Linked DNA regions of Neobacillus sp. PS2-9. The protein of the gene in region 2 interacts with the protein of the main gene of each other region in a pairwise test. Links are inferred from orthologs where the notes say so. Each region holds a gene or a part of one and is shown on either strand. Other genes may lie near its edges.

Evidence for each region. The genes of interacting proteins can lie anywhere in the genome.
Region 1: the proteins of RCG25_RS12770 (region 2) and RCG25_RS16160 interact in binary tests that used the Bacillus subtilis proteins (3 or more experiments, as listed by UniProt). The link is inferred for Neobacillus sp. PS2-9 from one-to-one orthologs.
Region 3: the proteins of RCG25_RS12770 (region 2) and RCG25_RS05525 interact in binary tests that used the Bacillus subtilis proteins (3 or more experiments, as listed by UniProt). The link is inferred for Neobacillus sp. PS2-9 from one-to-one orthologs.

Annotation. Positions count from the first base shown.
Region 1 is NZ_CP133269.1:3,191,551-3,196,960, forward strand. The notes cover bases 1,261-4,920. They hold RCG25_RS16160 (MMPL family transporter), read left to right. Parts: upstream 1,261-1,603; coding sequence 1,604-4,720; downstream 4,721-4,920. Other genes in these bases: RCG25_RS16155 (MarR family winged helix-turn-helix transcriptional regulator), read left to right, coding at 1,261-1,600. Outside these bases: RCG25_RS16150 (efflux RND transporter periplasmic adaptor subunit), read right to left, coding at 1-951; more of RCG25_RS16155, read left to right, coding at 1,139-1,260; RCG25_RS16165 (alanine/glycine:cation symporter family protein), read left to right, coding at 5,067-5,410.
Region 2 is NZ_CP133269.1:2,525,167-2,530,624, forward strand. What follows is about bases 483-4,190. They hold RCG25_RS12770 (efflux RND transporter permease subunit), read left to right. Parts: upstream 483-825; coding sequence 826-3,990; downstream 3,991-4,190. Other genes in these bases: RCG25_RS12765 (TetR/AcrR family transcriptional regulator), read right to left, coding at 483-668; RCG25_RS12775 (aldehyde dehydrogenase), read right to left, coding at 4,036-4,190. In the rest of the region: more of RCG25_RS12765, read right to left, coding at 1-482; more of RCG25_RS12775, read right to left, coding at 4,191-5,406; RCG25_RS12780 (iron-containing alcohol dehydrogenase), read right to left, coding at 5,458-5,458. UniProt on the Bacillus subtilis protein: Required for self-resistance to surfactin, an antimicrobial lipopeptide surfactant produced by B.subtilis. Also required for swarming motility.
Region 3 is NZ_CP133269.1:1,128,653-1,133,399, forward strand. The notes cover bases 1,261-4,257. They hold RCG25_RS05525 (glycosyltransferase), read left to right. Parts: upstream 1,261-2,238; coding sequence 2,239-3,276; downstream 3,277-4,257. Other genes in these bases: RCG25_RS05520 (DUF6044 family protein), read left to right, coding at 1,261-2,218; RCG25_RS05530 (GtrA family protein), read left to right, coding at 3,245-3,676. Also shown: UTP--glucose-1-phosphate uridylyltransferase GalU, read right to left, coding at 1-349; more of RCG25_RS05520, read left to right, coding at 542-1,260.

The DNA of each region.
Region 1 (5,410 bases), 670 kb from region 2 along the record:
TTGTCCTTGACGACCACCACTACGGTTAAAACCGCCCATTCCGCCCATATTTCCACCGCCAAATCCTCCACCTTGCATGAAGCCTCTCATATTGCTTGAAGAGGTTCCAGTGGCGAGCTGTGGTAATTGAACAACTTCTCCTTCTTTTAAACCTTCGGTAATTTCTACATAATCTTCATTAGCTAATCCCGTTTTTACCATTTGTTGCTCTGTTCCACCATTTGATTGTGAATTGTCCGGGGCTGATATTACTAGGACATATTTTTCATTATTACTGCTGTGAATGGCATCTAGCGGTACATATAATGCATCCTTTTTACTCGCTGTTAAAATACTAGCCTCTGTACTCATACCTACTTTAAGATTATCTGGTTTACCAATATGTATCGTTACATCAAAGGTAGACACACCATTGGATGAAGTTCCCTCTTCAGCGATATCTGTTACCTTACCTGTATATGTTTGGTCTGGGAAGGCATTTATTTTGATATTTACTGTTTGATCTTTTTTAATCTTAGGAATATCAAGTTCATCTATTTGTACCACTGTCTCCAAGTCTTTATAGTTCGTAACATGTGCAACAACTTGTCCACTTGTTGTCCGTTCACCTGCAGAAACGGATAAAGTAGTCACAATTCCGGACGCAGGTGCTGTAATCGGATCGCTTCCATCAGTAAATGTGATCAGTTCATCACCCTCTTTTACCTCTTCCCCCGTAGCAACTAAAACTTCATCAATTTCATTATTATCCTTGGCTTTAATATCTTCACTTGTAACGGGTTGAACTGTTCCTGATCCGCTGATTTTAACTTCTAGCGTTCCTTTTTGTACCGTAGCTGTTCTTACCTGTGCTGAAACTGTTTGACTGCTTGTTTTTGATGAATAATATTGATAGCCAACAAAACCAGCAACCAATATTCCAACTGCTAACATTACCCATTTTTTCATCATGCTCTGCTCCTTTTCTAACCCTAGGCAGTTCCCTAGGAAGCTCAAAGTTTGTCATAAAATATTATTGCGACGTTTCCTTAATTTTTCCTTAAGGGAATATTGACGTGAATTTCACCTTGTTTTATAGTTAAACAAGTGAATAGTTAAAGAGTTTAACTATTTGTCCGAAAAGTGAGGAGAACGATATATGGAGAACAAAACCATTCAAGAATTAATTGATCGCTATGTGACGCTGTCTTTTCAAGTCCATAAAAAAGCAGAATCTTTGATTAAGGGTCAAATCGGAAATGAACTGACAAATGATCAGCACTACATATTAAGATACATTCACCAAGCTAAGGAATGTACCTCTTCTGAATTAGCAGATGCATTTGAAGTAAATAAAAGTGCAATAACAGCCATCATTAATCGAATGGCAGATAGAGGTCTGATTCAGAGAACACGTGATGAAAACGACAGAAGAGTTGTTTATTTAACGTTAACAGAAGCAGGAAATACCTTATACCAAGATTGCCAGGAAAAAGTACGACTACTAGTTGAATCCATCATTACCCAATTTGATGAGACAGAAATAGTGAATTTTATGAATACGTATGAAAAATTAGCGTCACTCTTATCCAACAAGAACAAGGAAGAACTGGGGGAATAATCTTTGAACACAATTATCAAAGGAAAATGGTTCATTCTAGCCGCTTGGATTGCTGTGATTGCTACTCTTTTTATGGTGGCACCAAATATGGAGGGCCTTGTTCGGGAGAAAGGGCAAATTTCCGTTCCAGAAGGTTACTCTTCAACCATTGCTGAGAAAATTCTCAATGACGTTCAATCCAGTGAAAATAAAGGCAGAGACTTACAAACTGCACTCGTGTTCCATAGCGATAAGAAATTGACCAAAGAAGATTTTGCGCAAGCAGAAAAAGCGGTTTCTACGCTGGAGGAAAATCAAAAAGAACTTGGCATCACAGAAATCCTCACTCATTTTAAACAAGAGGAATTAAAAGACCAGCTTGTTGCGAAGGATGGAAAAACGATTTTGGTTTCTGTGAAGGTAACAGCCAATAATCGGGAAGCAAAAGAGATTTCAAAAAATTTGTATGATGCCATTGATCAAATTAAACTCGATCATTATTACACAGGGAATTGGGTAATTAGTGAGGATCTCATTACCAATTCTCAAGAAGGATTGAAAAAAACAGAGGGCATCACCGTTGGATTCATTCTAGTTGTCCTTTTACTTGTTTTTAGATCCGCTATAGCCCCGATTATTCCCTTGGTTACAGTAGGTTTTAGTTACCTTACTGCCCAATCCATTGTCGCACTGTTAGTTGATAAGGTTGATTTTCCGTTATCAACCTTTACTCAGATTTTCTTAGTAGCTGTACTTTTTGGAATAGGAACCGACTATTGTATTTTGCTCCTAAGCCGTTTTAAAGAAGAAGTGGCTGAAGGAAAAGATGTAACTGAAGCTATTATCACCACTTATCGTACAGCAGGTAAGACGGTATTCTTTAGTGGGGTTGCCGTGATGATTGGATTTGCATCCATCGGACTTTCCACATTCCAGCTTTACAAATCTGCTGCTGCGGTAGCTGTGGGTGTGGCCATTTTGTTAGTTGCACTCGTCACCGTCGTCCCTTTCTTCATGGCTGTATTAGGTAAAAAACTGTTTTGGCCCTCAAAGGGGAACCTTGAGCACGGTGAAAGTAAATTTTGGGGCTTTATGGGTAAATTTGCGTTAGCACGTCCCTTAATCGCTTTTATCCTAGTGGCTCTTATATCCGTACCATTCTTATTTACCTATGATGATCAATTGTCATTTAACTCGCTTGAAGAAATTAGCGATGAATACCCTTCTATAAAAGGCTTCAATATTATCTCTGATTCATTTGGACCTGGTGAATCCATGCCAACTCAAATTGTCATTAAAAATGATGATCAAATGAACACATCGGAATATATTGCGATTACAGAAAAAATTAGTCAAGAGTTAAAAAAAGTGAACGATGTAGACAGCGTACGTTCTGTTACACGTCCAACTGGTACACCCATTGACGACTTTTACATCTCTAAACAAGTTGTTAGTCTAGAAGACGGGCTTGGCCAGAGTAATGAGGGAATTAAAAAAATCAGTGACGGCCTAGAAGAAGCGGCAAGCCAAATGAGCTCGAACCAACCAAAAATGCAAGAAGCAACTGATGGAATTAGTCAGTTAATTACCGGAACCAATACGATAAAAACAAAATTGGGAGAGTTACAAGGTGGTCTCTCACAGATTGAACAGGGACTGGAAGCTGGTTCTATAGGGGCTGGTAAGGCTAAAAAAGGATTGGAGCAGATTAAGGCAAATTCTGCTGATATTTTAGCCGGAAGTAAACAGCTCCTTGACGGATACAAAAAAACAGAAGCTGGGTTAGGTACTCTAAGAGAGAACTATGAAAAAACGGCAAGCGGACTAGACTCTCTGCACCAAGCATTACTATCCACAAATCCATATTTTAGTAATTTGGAAAAAGATTATATTGGTATACAAGAGAATCAAAACTATCAAACTATTAAACAGACTGTTCAGGGCTCTCAATCAGCTACTAAAGAATTGTCTGCAGGGATGGATCAACTAAATACTAGCTTAAAAGGTGCCCAAGATGGGATCGCTTATGCCAACAGTAAATTTACCGAAATAATTGCAGGTCAGGAAGCGTTAATTAAAGGGATGGAGCAAATCATCTCAGGTATCAACCAACTAGAAGGCTATCTCAATCAAATGGCTGATGGTCAGGCAAAAGCAGTTAATGGGATTCCGCAATTTACTGGGGGATTAAATACTATTAGTGAGGGTCAGAAGCAGCTTCTGACAGGGTTTGAAACAACGAAAAGTCAAACAATGGTGCTTTCAGACGGATTGGCCCAAAGTGCTGATGGTCTAAATAAAGTATATGATGGACTAGATTCTGCACAAGATTATCTTTCCGCTGTGTCTAAGCAAAAACAGAATGGCTTTTACATTCCACAAGAAGTGCTTAACAGTAAGGACTTTGCGCAGGCTCTTGATGCTTATATGTCAAACGACCGTAAAGTAATGACTATTGATGTGGTTTTCAATAAAAATCCTTATTCGAATGAAGCAATTGACCGTATTCCAGAAATTAAGCAGGCGGTCAAACGAGCAGTCAAGGATACTAAGCTTGAGAATGCGAAAGTAGCAGTTGGCGGTGTTTCTAGCATGCACTATGATCTAGACACCATTTCAAAAGCTGATTATTCTCGTACAGTTGTCTTAATGTTGGTAGGTATTAGTATTATATTAATTATTTTACTTCGCTCGCTCATTATGCCACTCTATTTAATCGGCTCATTAGTCTTAACCTACTTTACCTCCATGGCCATTTCTGAAACGATTTTTGTGAATTGGTTAGGCTATACAGGTATCAGCTGGGCGGTACCATTCTTCGCATTTGTCATTTTGGTGGCGCTAGGTATCGACTACAGCATTTTCTTAATGGATCGATTTAACGAATATCGAGATATGTCAGTCCAACAAGCAATCCTTCTCTCTATGAAAAAAATGGGCAAAGTCATTATTTCTGCAGCCGTTATTTTAGGTGGTACTTTCGCAGCAATGATGCCATCAGGTGTATTATCATTGCTTGAAATAGCTACCATTCTATTAATAGGATTGGCCTTATACTCCCTCGTAGTTTTACCACTATTCGTACCAGTTATGGTCAAAACCTTCGGTCAAGCCAACTGGTGGCCATTTATAAAAAAGTAGGCTGTGTTAAAGAACTTTGTTGATTTTTATACCCTGATGATTGGAGCGGAAGGCGCGAAGACTCCTGTGGGAGTACGGTTCAGGGGAGACCCCGCAGGCGCAAGCGCCGAGGAGGCTCGCCGAAACGCCCACGGAAAGCGAAGTGCCTGGAGCGGAAATCAACAGACAAGTTTAACAAAGCCAAAAAATAAACAAGACAAAGCGCATTGAACCTCAACGTTCGGTACGCTTTTTAATCCATTAACGTGTTAATATATTAGAATAATTACACAATTAAAAAAATTCTTTTAATTACATAATACTCTGTTATATAATAAAAAAGTAATCTAAACAAAGGGGGAAATATATGGAACAGTTTGTTAATTGGCTAAGTGGGATTATTTGGAGCCCGGCACTCATTTATTTATGCTTAGGTGTAGGTTTATTTTACTCTTTTGCTACAAGATTTCTGCAAGTAAGACATATGAAGGACATTATTCCATTAATGTTTAAAGGCGGAAAATCAGATGCTGGGATCTCATCTTTCCAAGCATTAACCCTTGCCTTATCTGGTCGCGTAGGGACTGGTAACATTGCGGGCGTGGCAACAGCTATTGCTTTTGGAGGACCTGGTGCCGTATTTTGGATGTGGACTATTGCCTTCTTAGGAGCAGGTTCAGCATTTGTTGAAGCAGCATTAGGTCAGGTATA
Region 2 (5,458 bases):
TTTTGTACAATTTCGTTGATATCTGTACTACCAAATAGGTCCATGGATTTTTGAATGACCTTCTCCAATTTCTCCTCAGATATAAATGGTTTTTCAGCGGTGATATCCTTTACAATGCTATCCATTCTTCTCATAAGAAATTGTGTTAGAGCCTCTAATTCAAACTCAGCTGGTTCAAATATGATTAGCCTCATATAGGAATGGAATAGTCCTTCTAATATCATTGAAAGGTCCGTTGAATAGGGCTCGACATTTTTTCCATAGATAGACACTAATCCATTTCGAAAAAGCTGGTGTGTTTCGGATTGCTTTTTAAATAGTAGCTTTTTTATTTCATCATTTCGAGGGATGGCTTGTTCTTTTGAAAGCATGATAAAAAATTCTTTATGTCCCATGAAGGTCCCCATGAGAGATGATAGCTGCTTACAAAACCTTTCACGTGATGGTAAATCTGTATGTTCGAACTTCAGGATGTTTGAATGAACTGTTTCAAAGATAAACTCTAGTATGGCAAATAATAACTCATCCTTAGATTTAAAGTGTAAATAGAAAGCTCCTTTAGATATACCGCTATCAGTTGCAATTTCCTGAATTGAAGTGGAGGAAAATCCCTTCGTTGCAAAAAGCTTCATTCCCGATTCAATTATTAATTTTTCCTTCTCATTCAAAATAAACCCTCCAAATAAACAGCATAATACTATATAAAAACAACTTTATTTCTTGACTTATGACTGTCCGGTCAGTAACATTAGTTTTGTTCAATATAGTCAAATGCTAGACGAATTCATTTTAATTGTCAACATCATTACAAATAAGGAGAAATATATGAAAAAGATCATTCAATTTTCATTGAAAAATAAGTTTGCTGTATGGTTATTAACGATTATTGTGACAGTAGCCGGTTTGTATTCAGGTATGAATATGAAGCTTGAAACGATTCCAAATATCAATACGCCTCTTGTTACAGTTTTGACCGTTTATCCAGGAGCAACACCTGAGCAGGTCGCAGAAAAAGTTACAGAACCGATTGAAAGTAGAGTCAAGAATTTAGATGGTGTTTCAGTTGTAAGTTCATCTTCATTTCAAAATGCTTCTTCCCTTCAAATTGAGTACAATTTTGATAAAGACATGGATAAGGCACAAAATGAAGTAAAAGAAGCATTAAATGATCTTACTTTACCTGATGGTGTGCAAGCACCAAAAGTATCACGTTTAAGCTTTTCGTCCATACCTGTAATGTCATTAAGCATTTCAAATAAAAAACAAACATTAGCTGAATTAACTGATACGGTGGAAAAGAAAATCGTTCCGGAACTTAAAGGAATTGATGGAGTCGGTTCAGTTCAAATCTCTGGCCAGCAAATAGATGAGGTTCAGTTAAGATTTGACCAGGATAAATTAAAACAATATGGATTACAGGAAGATACGGTTCGCAATCTTATTAAAGCATCTGATATTTCTTTTCCATTAGGCTTATATACCTTCAAGGATACCCAAAAGTCTGTAGTTGTTGATGGAAATATTCAAACGCTTGAGGACTTAAAGTCATTAAAAATACCAGTTATTCCATCTTCAGCTGGACAACAGCAAGGGATGACGGGAAATACCTCCCCTACACAAGGGAAACAGCAAAACCCAACTGGGGTATCATCCATTCAAGGGCAAAACACCCCAACACAGGCTGGTATTCCAACAATTGAATTAAGGGATATTGCTTCGGTTGAAGTAGTTGGGAAAGCAGAATCCATCTCAAAAACAAACGGCCGTGAATCTATTGGATTACAAATCGTAAGCGCACAAGATGCCAATACAGTCGATGTTGTCAATGCGGTTAAAGAGCAACTAAGTGAGTTGGAAAAGAAGATTGATGGTTTAAAGGTAACACCAATATTTGATCAAGGAAAACCAATCGAAGAATCTGTATCTACTATGTTGGATAAAGCCATATTTGGTGCTATCTTTGCGATGGTTATCATTTTGCTTTTCTTAAGAAACTTCCGGACTACAATCATTTCAGTGGTATCTATTCCGCTATCACTACTTATTGCTGTATTACTGTTAAAACAAATGGACATCACACTTAATATGATGACACTCGGTGCCATGACCGTTGCAATTGGTCGCGTGATTGACGACTCCATTGTTGTCATTGAAAATATTTTTAGAAGAATGTCCTTACAAAATGAAAAGTTTACTGGTAAAGAACTTATTGTAGAAGCCACAAGAGAAATGTTTATGCCAATTATGTCTTCTACCATTGTTACTATTGCAGTTTTCCTTCCATTAGGTTTAGTTAAGGGACCAATCGGAGAAATGTTCCTGCCATTTGCATTAACCATAGTGTTCTCGTTACTAGCTTCCTTATTAGTAGCTATAACCGTCGTTCCTATGATGGCTCATTCACTATTTAAGAAAGGTGTTAACTCAAAACACATTCACGAGGAAGATAAGCCCAATAAATTAGCTTCTATTTATAGAAAAGTTTTGAGATGGGCGTTAAATCATAAACTAATCACTTCTGGTTTGGCAATATTGATGTTGGTTGGAAGTTTGTTCCTTGTGCCTGTCATTGGAGTGAGCTTTTTACCTTCTGATGAACAGAAAATGATTGTGGCGACTTACAAGCCTGCGCCAGGACAAACAATAGAAGATGTAGAGCGAATTGCCACAGAAGCAAATGAATTTTTAAGTAAAAGAAAGAACGTAAAAGATATACAGTTTTCTGTTGGTGGAGAGAATCCAATGAATCCTGGTGAAAGTAATTCTGCCATGTTTTTCGTTGGTTACGATAAAGACACGAAGAATTTTGATAAAGAGACAGAAAATGTAATTAAGGCCTTAAAGGAAAGAAACGATAAAGGTGAGTGGGGGAAACAGGATTTCTCTGGTATGGGCTCAAGTAACCAGCTGGCACTTAATGTTTATGGAGATACCATTGATGACATTAAACCTATTGTCAGCCATATAGAAAAGATCATGAAAGAAAATAGCTCACTTACGAACGTAAAAACAGGTATTTCTGCTACCTATGATGAATATACGCTCGTTGCCAATCAAGAAAAGCTTAGTCAACTGGGTCTAACAGCAGCCCAAATTGGCATGGAGCTTTCAGCTAATGGACAACGCCAGGTATTAACAACTATTAAAAAAGATAATAAAGAATTAAATGTATATGTAGATGTGGAGAAGAAGGGCTATTCTGATATTCATGAACTAACAGATAAGACCCTAACATCACCACTTGGAGTGACTGTTCCAATTAAAGACGTTGTCGAAATTAAAGAAGGAAATACGTCAGATACGATAAAACGTCGAGATGGTCGTATTTATACGAATGTTACGGGTGAGATTAAAACGAAGGATGTAGCAAAAGTTTCAACTGCAATACAGAAAAAAGTAGATAAGCTTGACATTCCAGCGAATGTGGATGTTTCAATGGGCGGTGTAACGGAAGATATTAATGATTCTTTCAAACAACTTGGACTTGCGATGCTTGCTGCAATTGCGATTGTTTACTTAGTCCTTGTAATCACATTTGGAGGCGGATTAGCTCCATTTTCTATTCTGTTCTCTCTACCATTTACAATTATTGGTGGTTTGATGGGGTTACTGATTGCTGGAGAAACCTTGAGCGTATCTGCAATGATAGGCGCACTCATGTTAATAGGAATCGTAGTAACCAATGCGATTGTCTTAATAGACCGTGTCATTCATAAAGAAAACGAAGGTTTATCTACAAGAGATGCTATTATTGAAGCAGCAGGAACGCGCGTTCGACCGATTCTTATGACTGCAATTGCTACTATTGGTGCTCTTATTCCACTTGCAGTGGGTATCGAAGGAAGCGGATTGATCACAAAAGGTTTGGGTGTAACTGTAATTGGTGGGTTAACAAGTTCTACCTTACTCACTCTGTTGATTGTTCCGATTGTGTATGAAACATTAATGAAATTTAAGAGAAAAGGGAAGAAACAAGCAGTAAATGAATAAAGGTAACATAAAAGAACTCGGCACTCTATCAGAGGCCGAGTTCTTTTATTTCATAAAGAGCTTAATTTTTTGTAGTCCATTTTTAACATTCGGATAGCGAAAGGGGATATCGAATAAGGTGGTTTGTTTAAGTACACTCTTATTATGTGAGAAGGTATCAAAATTTCCTTTACCATGATAAGCACCGATGCCGCTATTTCCCACGCCACCAAATGGGAGGTAAGGAGAGGCAAAGTGGTACACTGTATCGTTTACACACCCTCCACCAAAAGAAACACTGTTTAAGACCTCTTGTTGGAGGTTTTTGCTTTCTGTAAAAATATAAAGGGCGAGCGGTTTCGGGTGACGGTGAATTCCCTCAATCACCTCATGTAAATCACTGTACTCTAGTACAGGAAGGATCGGACCAAAAATTTCATCCTGCATAACCGGATCTTCCCAAGTGATTTGAGTAAGGACGGTCGGCTCTATACTTAGTTTGTCTTTATTAGTTTGACCTCCCATGTACTGTTTTCCGTTATCTAAGAAGGAAGTTAATCGTTCAAAATGACGTTCACTTACAATCCGAGTAAAGTTTGGATTGTTTAATGGTTGTATTCCATATAGCTCCATTGTTGTCTCTTTAAATTGGTGAAGGAATTGATCTTTGATGTTTTTATGAATGTATAAGTAGTCTGGTGCAATACATGTTTGACCGGCATTGGTGAATTTTCCCCAAGCAATTCGTTTGGCAGCAAGTTTTATATTGGCATCTTCATGTACAATACAAGGGCTCTTACCACCAAGCTCTAATGTAACAGGAATCAAATTTTTCGCAGCAGCTTCCATAATTACTTTTCCCACAGGGACACTTCCGGTAAAAAATATATAATCAAACTTCTCCTGCAGTAACGTTTGACTAGTTTCTACACCTCCTTGAACAACAGCAACAAATTCCTCGGAGAATAACTCTTTTATCATTGTACCAAGTAATTCAGATGTTTTCGGTGTTAACTCTGAAGGTTTAATGACGGCGCAGTTTCCTGCCGCAATGGCGCCGATTAAAGGTGCTATGGCTAACTGAAACGGATAATTCCATGGAGCGATAATCAACGTCACACCATATGGTTCCGAATAAATGTAACTAGTTGAACCGATATGGGTGAGCGGTGTCTTTACTCGTTTTGGCTTCACCCAAGAACGTAAATGTTTAATCGTAAATCGTAATTCCTCGAGAACAAAACCAATTTCAGAGGTATAGGCATCGAACGCAGATTTGTTTAAATCTGCTCTAAGTGCTTCCATTAGTTTGTTTTCATTATTTTTAATAGCTGCTCGCAGCTTCTGAAGTGCATCGAGGCGGAAAGTAAGGTCTTTTGTCATTTCCGTTCGAAAGTAAGATTTTTGTTTAGCTACTAGGGAGCTATAGTTTTCCATTTCTTCAACCACCTTGCTATATTTGACATTACAGCCGTAATGACATACATCT
Region 3 (4,747 bases), 1.4 Mb from region 2 along the record:
TTTTAGCACATAAGATAGCGTGGCCAAGTCCTAAAGGCTCTTTTTGCCTCACGTAGTGGATATCAGCTAGATTTGAAATACTCTGAACAACCTTTAACATTTTAATTTTGCCTGATGTTTTCAGTTGGATTTCTAATTCTAGCGATTTGTCAAAATGGTCCTCAATCGCTCGTTTGTTTTTCCCCGTTACAATAATAATGTCCTCTATTCCAGAAAGTACGGCTTCTTCCACAATGTATTGTATGGTGGGTTTATCGACAATGGGGAGCATTTCTTTTGGCTGTGCTTTTGTCGCAGGCAAAAATCGTGTCCCTAAGCCCGCAGCAGGTATGACGGCCTTTTTTATCATTCATTCATCCCCTTTTACATGTAAATGACTAGGAATCCTTGTTTACATCCTATGCAGGTTAAAAAAGAATTAGTATTTACGTGAATGATAGTTCATTATCCTAAATTGTAAGATTGAAGAATAATTTTCATCTTAGAAGCAAAATTTAAAACGGAAGTTCTCTTTGAGAAGAAGGTTTTGAGGTGTAGAAGAGTGGTTAATGAAACGAAAAAGGAGCAGAGATTCATCCTCTTTGCTTTACTAGTTCTAGTGATCTATCTCTCTCCGTTATTTATTTTACAGGAAAATGCCCATATCCGGGTTCATGATAATTTAGATTCAAACCTGGCTTGGTACAAGGTGCTTGCGAGGAGCGGGGAAATGTTTGGAGCAGTCGATGCCACTATTCCTCAGATTATCAATGGACAGCTACAGAGAAATGCTTTTGGGACGGAATACAGCATCATCGTTTGGTTGTATGCACTTTTCCCAACGATGATTGCATATGGGCTCAGTCAGGCATTAACAAGGGTGGTAGCATTTATTGGGATGTATTTATTATTAAAGAAACATTTCCTTCCGGGCGGGAAATGGATGGACCTGCAAATTGGCTCTGCACTTGCGTTTGCATTAACACCATTTTGGCCGTCAGGGATGCTTAGCACTTTAGGGATGCCCTTGGCACTGTGGGCTTTCTTAAACATTCGAGCAGGGACTGGTACCTGGAAGGAATATCTTGTCCTTACGTTATTGCCCTTGTACGCTAGCATTGTATTGGGATTCTTCTTTTTTCTAAGCGCGATGGGGATTTTCTGGCTGGTAGATGGTTTACGTGGGAAGGGCTGGAATCTAAGATTTTTGACCGCTATTGCTTATATGACTTCTATATTTATGCTCGTGGAATACCGCCTCGTTTTTTCTTTTTTATATACAGCAGAGCCGAATAGTCGTGATGAATATTTTCATGCTCACTTGTCTTTTTGGAGAGCAGTAAGGCTTACCTTAAAGAATTACACGCTCGGACACACTCATGTCATGACTGTACATACTCTATTTATTTTGCCTGCAACGTTTATCGCTATTTATTTTATTTTTAGAAAAAAGCTTTGGAAGCAGGAAAAGTTGTTTGTGTTTTTATTTGCAATAAATATTTTGCTATCTATCTGGTATGCCTTTTGGTTTTATGAAGGCTGGGTTCCTTTAACCAAACGATTTCATTTTATGAATACCTTTAATTTTGCACGGTATCATTTTTTAAGACCGCTGGTCATTTATAGTGGGTTTGCTCTTGCCTTAAAAATCATCGCCTTACAGGGTGGAAGCTGGGTCAGAACTGCAAAGTGGTTGCTTCTCTTACAAATTCTTTTTTTAGGCTTATTTAATGATGAGATTATTTATCAACAAAAGCCAACAGTCCAAGAGTTTTTTGCGGAGGATCTGTTCAAGGACATTAAAGAGCATATTGGTTTAAGGCAGGAAGAATACCGCGTCGCTAGTATCGGAATCCATCCTGCCATTTCTCAGTATAATGGATTTTACACGATCGATACCTATAATAATTTTTATCCCTTAAGCTATAAACACCAGTTTAGAAAAATAATTGAAAAGGAATTAGAGAAAAATAAAACCATTCGCACATACTTTGACCAATGGGGCGGTCGCTGTTATCTATTTACAGCACAGCTTGGAAAAAGATATATGATAAAAAAAGATTCAAAACGACATTTGAAACATTTGCAGTTGAATACAAAAGTGTTTAAAGAGATGGGCGGCAGGTACATCCTTTCAGCTTTACCGATTGACAATGCCGAGGAAAATCACCTCTCATTGGATAGAGTATTTGTTTCAAAGACATCAGCATGGAAAATTTACTTATACAAGACTTTGTAGACACCGGGGGTTTTGAACAGATGATGGAACCAGTCCTAACTATTGTTGTACCATGCTATAACGAGGAAGAGGTCTTACCTGACACCATTGATCAACTTCAGTGGCTGTTAAAAGATCTGATAAACGAAGCACTTGTTTCAAATCAAAGTAAAATTTTATTTGTTGATGATGGAAGTAAGGATCGAACATGGGAGTTAATATATAAAGAAGGGCTCCGAAGCGATTATGTCCGAGGATTAAAATTATCAAGGAATGTCGGACATCAAAATGCACTGCTTGCTGGGCTATTTGCCGCAAACGAGCTTTCTGATTGTGTTGTTTCAATTGACGCTGACTTACAGGATGATATTCAAGTAATCCGTGAATTTATTAATAAGTTTCAAAAAGGCACTGATATTGTTTATGGTGTACGTAAAGGAAGAGATTCAGATACATTCTTTAAAAGGAGTACCGCACAAGGATTCTATAAGTTAATGAAAAAGATGGGAGTAGACCTCGTCTATAATCATGCTGATTTTCGTTTAATGAGCAAACGTGCTATAGAAGAGCTAGAGCGCTTTAAAGAAGTGAATATGTTTTTGCGGGGAATCGTGCCACTGCTGGGATTTAAATCAGATGTCGTTTATTATAATCGGTTAGAAAGGCAGGCTGGTGAAACAAAATACCCGTTAAAAAAAATGCTAGGCTTTGCCTTTGATGGAATCACCTCCTTTTCGGTGTCACCCATCCGGTTTGTGTTGCTGATTGGATTTATTTCCTTTTTCATGAGTCTCATATTCGGAGGGTACTTTTTAACTCTGAAATTTTTTGGTCATACAACCATGGGATGGACATCGTTAATTACATCGATATGGTTAATTGGTGGATTGCAATTAATCGCAATCGGACTGATTGGTGAATATGTCGGGAAAATTTATAAAGAGGCCAAACAGCGGCCAAAATATATCGTCGATATCGATTCCTTTAATCTCCCAAAACCAAGGCACCATTTAGTTAATCAAACCAAAGAAGATGAGGTATTTAATCTTGATTTCAGAAAAGTATCTGATACCAACTAATCATTCACTTGTCCGTTTTTTGCTTGTGGGGTTGGTGAATACAGGTATTGGTTTGGCCATTATGTTTTTGTTGCTTAATGTTGTCGGAGCCAGCTATTGGGTCTCCACATTTACTGGGAATGCAATCGGTGCATGTGTCAGCTTTTTATTAAATAGAGCCTTTACGTTTAAAAGTACGGTTTCCTATCATAAAGGGCTGTCACGGTTTATCATTGTTATATTACTATGTTATTTTAGCTCCTATTTTCTTAGTGGGAAAATGGGGGAGTGGATTAGCCAATATTTTATCATCAGCCCAGAAATGGCGAAAAATGTTTCTGTTCTTTTAGGCAGTGTGTTTTATACCATTAGCAATTATCTAGGGCAAAAATACTTTGTCTTTACAAATAAAATCGGCTAAAAAGAGCTTTCCATTTATAAAATGTACCCGATAGAGTAGACACTTAAAAAAGTCCTCTATCGGGTACTTTTTTGTATACTTAAGAAAAATGGGATTGGGGAATGCAGATGAGTAAGAGATTATTTACAGAGAAAGAGGTTAAGATTCTTTCTAATAACCCTTATGTTAAATCAGTTAGATCAAAGGGAATAACCTATACAGATGAGTTTAAGCATCTTTTCATTGAAGAAAATGCAGGTGGAAAGCTACCTAGAGAGATATTTGAACAATGTGGATTCGATATTGATGTTTTAGGAATGGATCGTGTTAGAGCTGCTGGTAAGAGATGGCGCGCCTCCTATAGAGAAAACGGAGTAGCCGGTCTACGCGATACCAGAGGTGAAAATTCAGGGAGACTTGGTGAAAGGGAGCTAACACTAGAAGAGAAATTTGCGAGATTAGAAGCTCAAAATAATTTATTAAAGGCAGAAAATGAACTATTAAAAAAGATACGATTTGCAGAAAGGGGGCTGAAAAGGAACCTATAACCTTACCCACTGATCAAAAGTTTATCCTTATCCGTTCAGTTATACAGAAATATAAGTTGAAGAATATGGTGAGCTATTTATGTAACGTGGCTGGTGTTTCACGGTCTGGTTATTATAATTATTTCTCTGAACGGTCACAAAAAATAAGAAAAGAAAAAGAAGCGGAAGATGAGAAAGTGAAGGAGATCATCCTAAAAGCCTTTCATTTTAAACGCCGTAAGAAAGGGGCACGTCAAATTAAAATGACTTTGGCGGGTCAATTTAATGTTAAATACAATTTAAAACGGATTAGAAGAATCATGAAGAAATACGGTATTATTTGCCCTATTAGAAAGGCAAATCCCTATAGACGGATGATGAAAGCCACACAAGAACATAGAGTCGTACCAAACCTTTTAAATCGGGAATTTAAACAGGAAATCCCTTATAAAGTTCTTCTAACAGATATCACTTACTTATTTTACGGTGAAGGTCGGAAAGCTTATTTATCAGCCATAAAAGATGGTTCCACAGGTGAACTATTAGCCTATAATATTTCAGAACG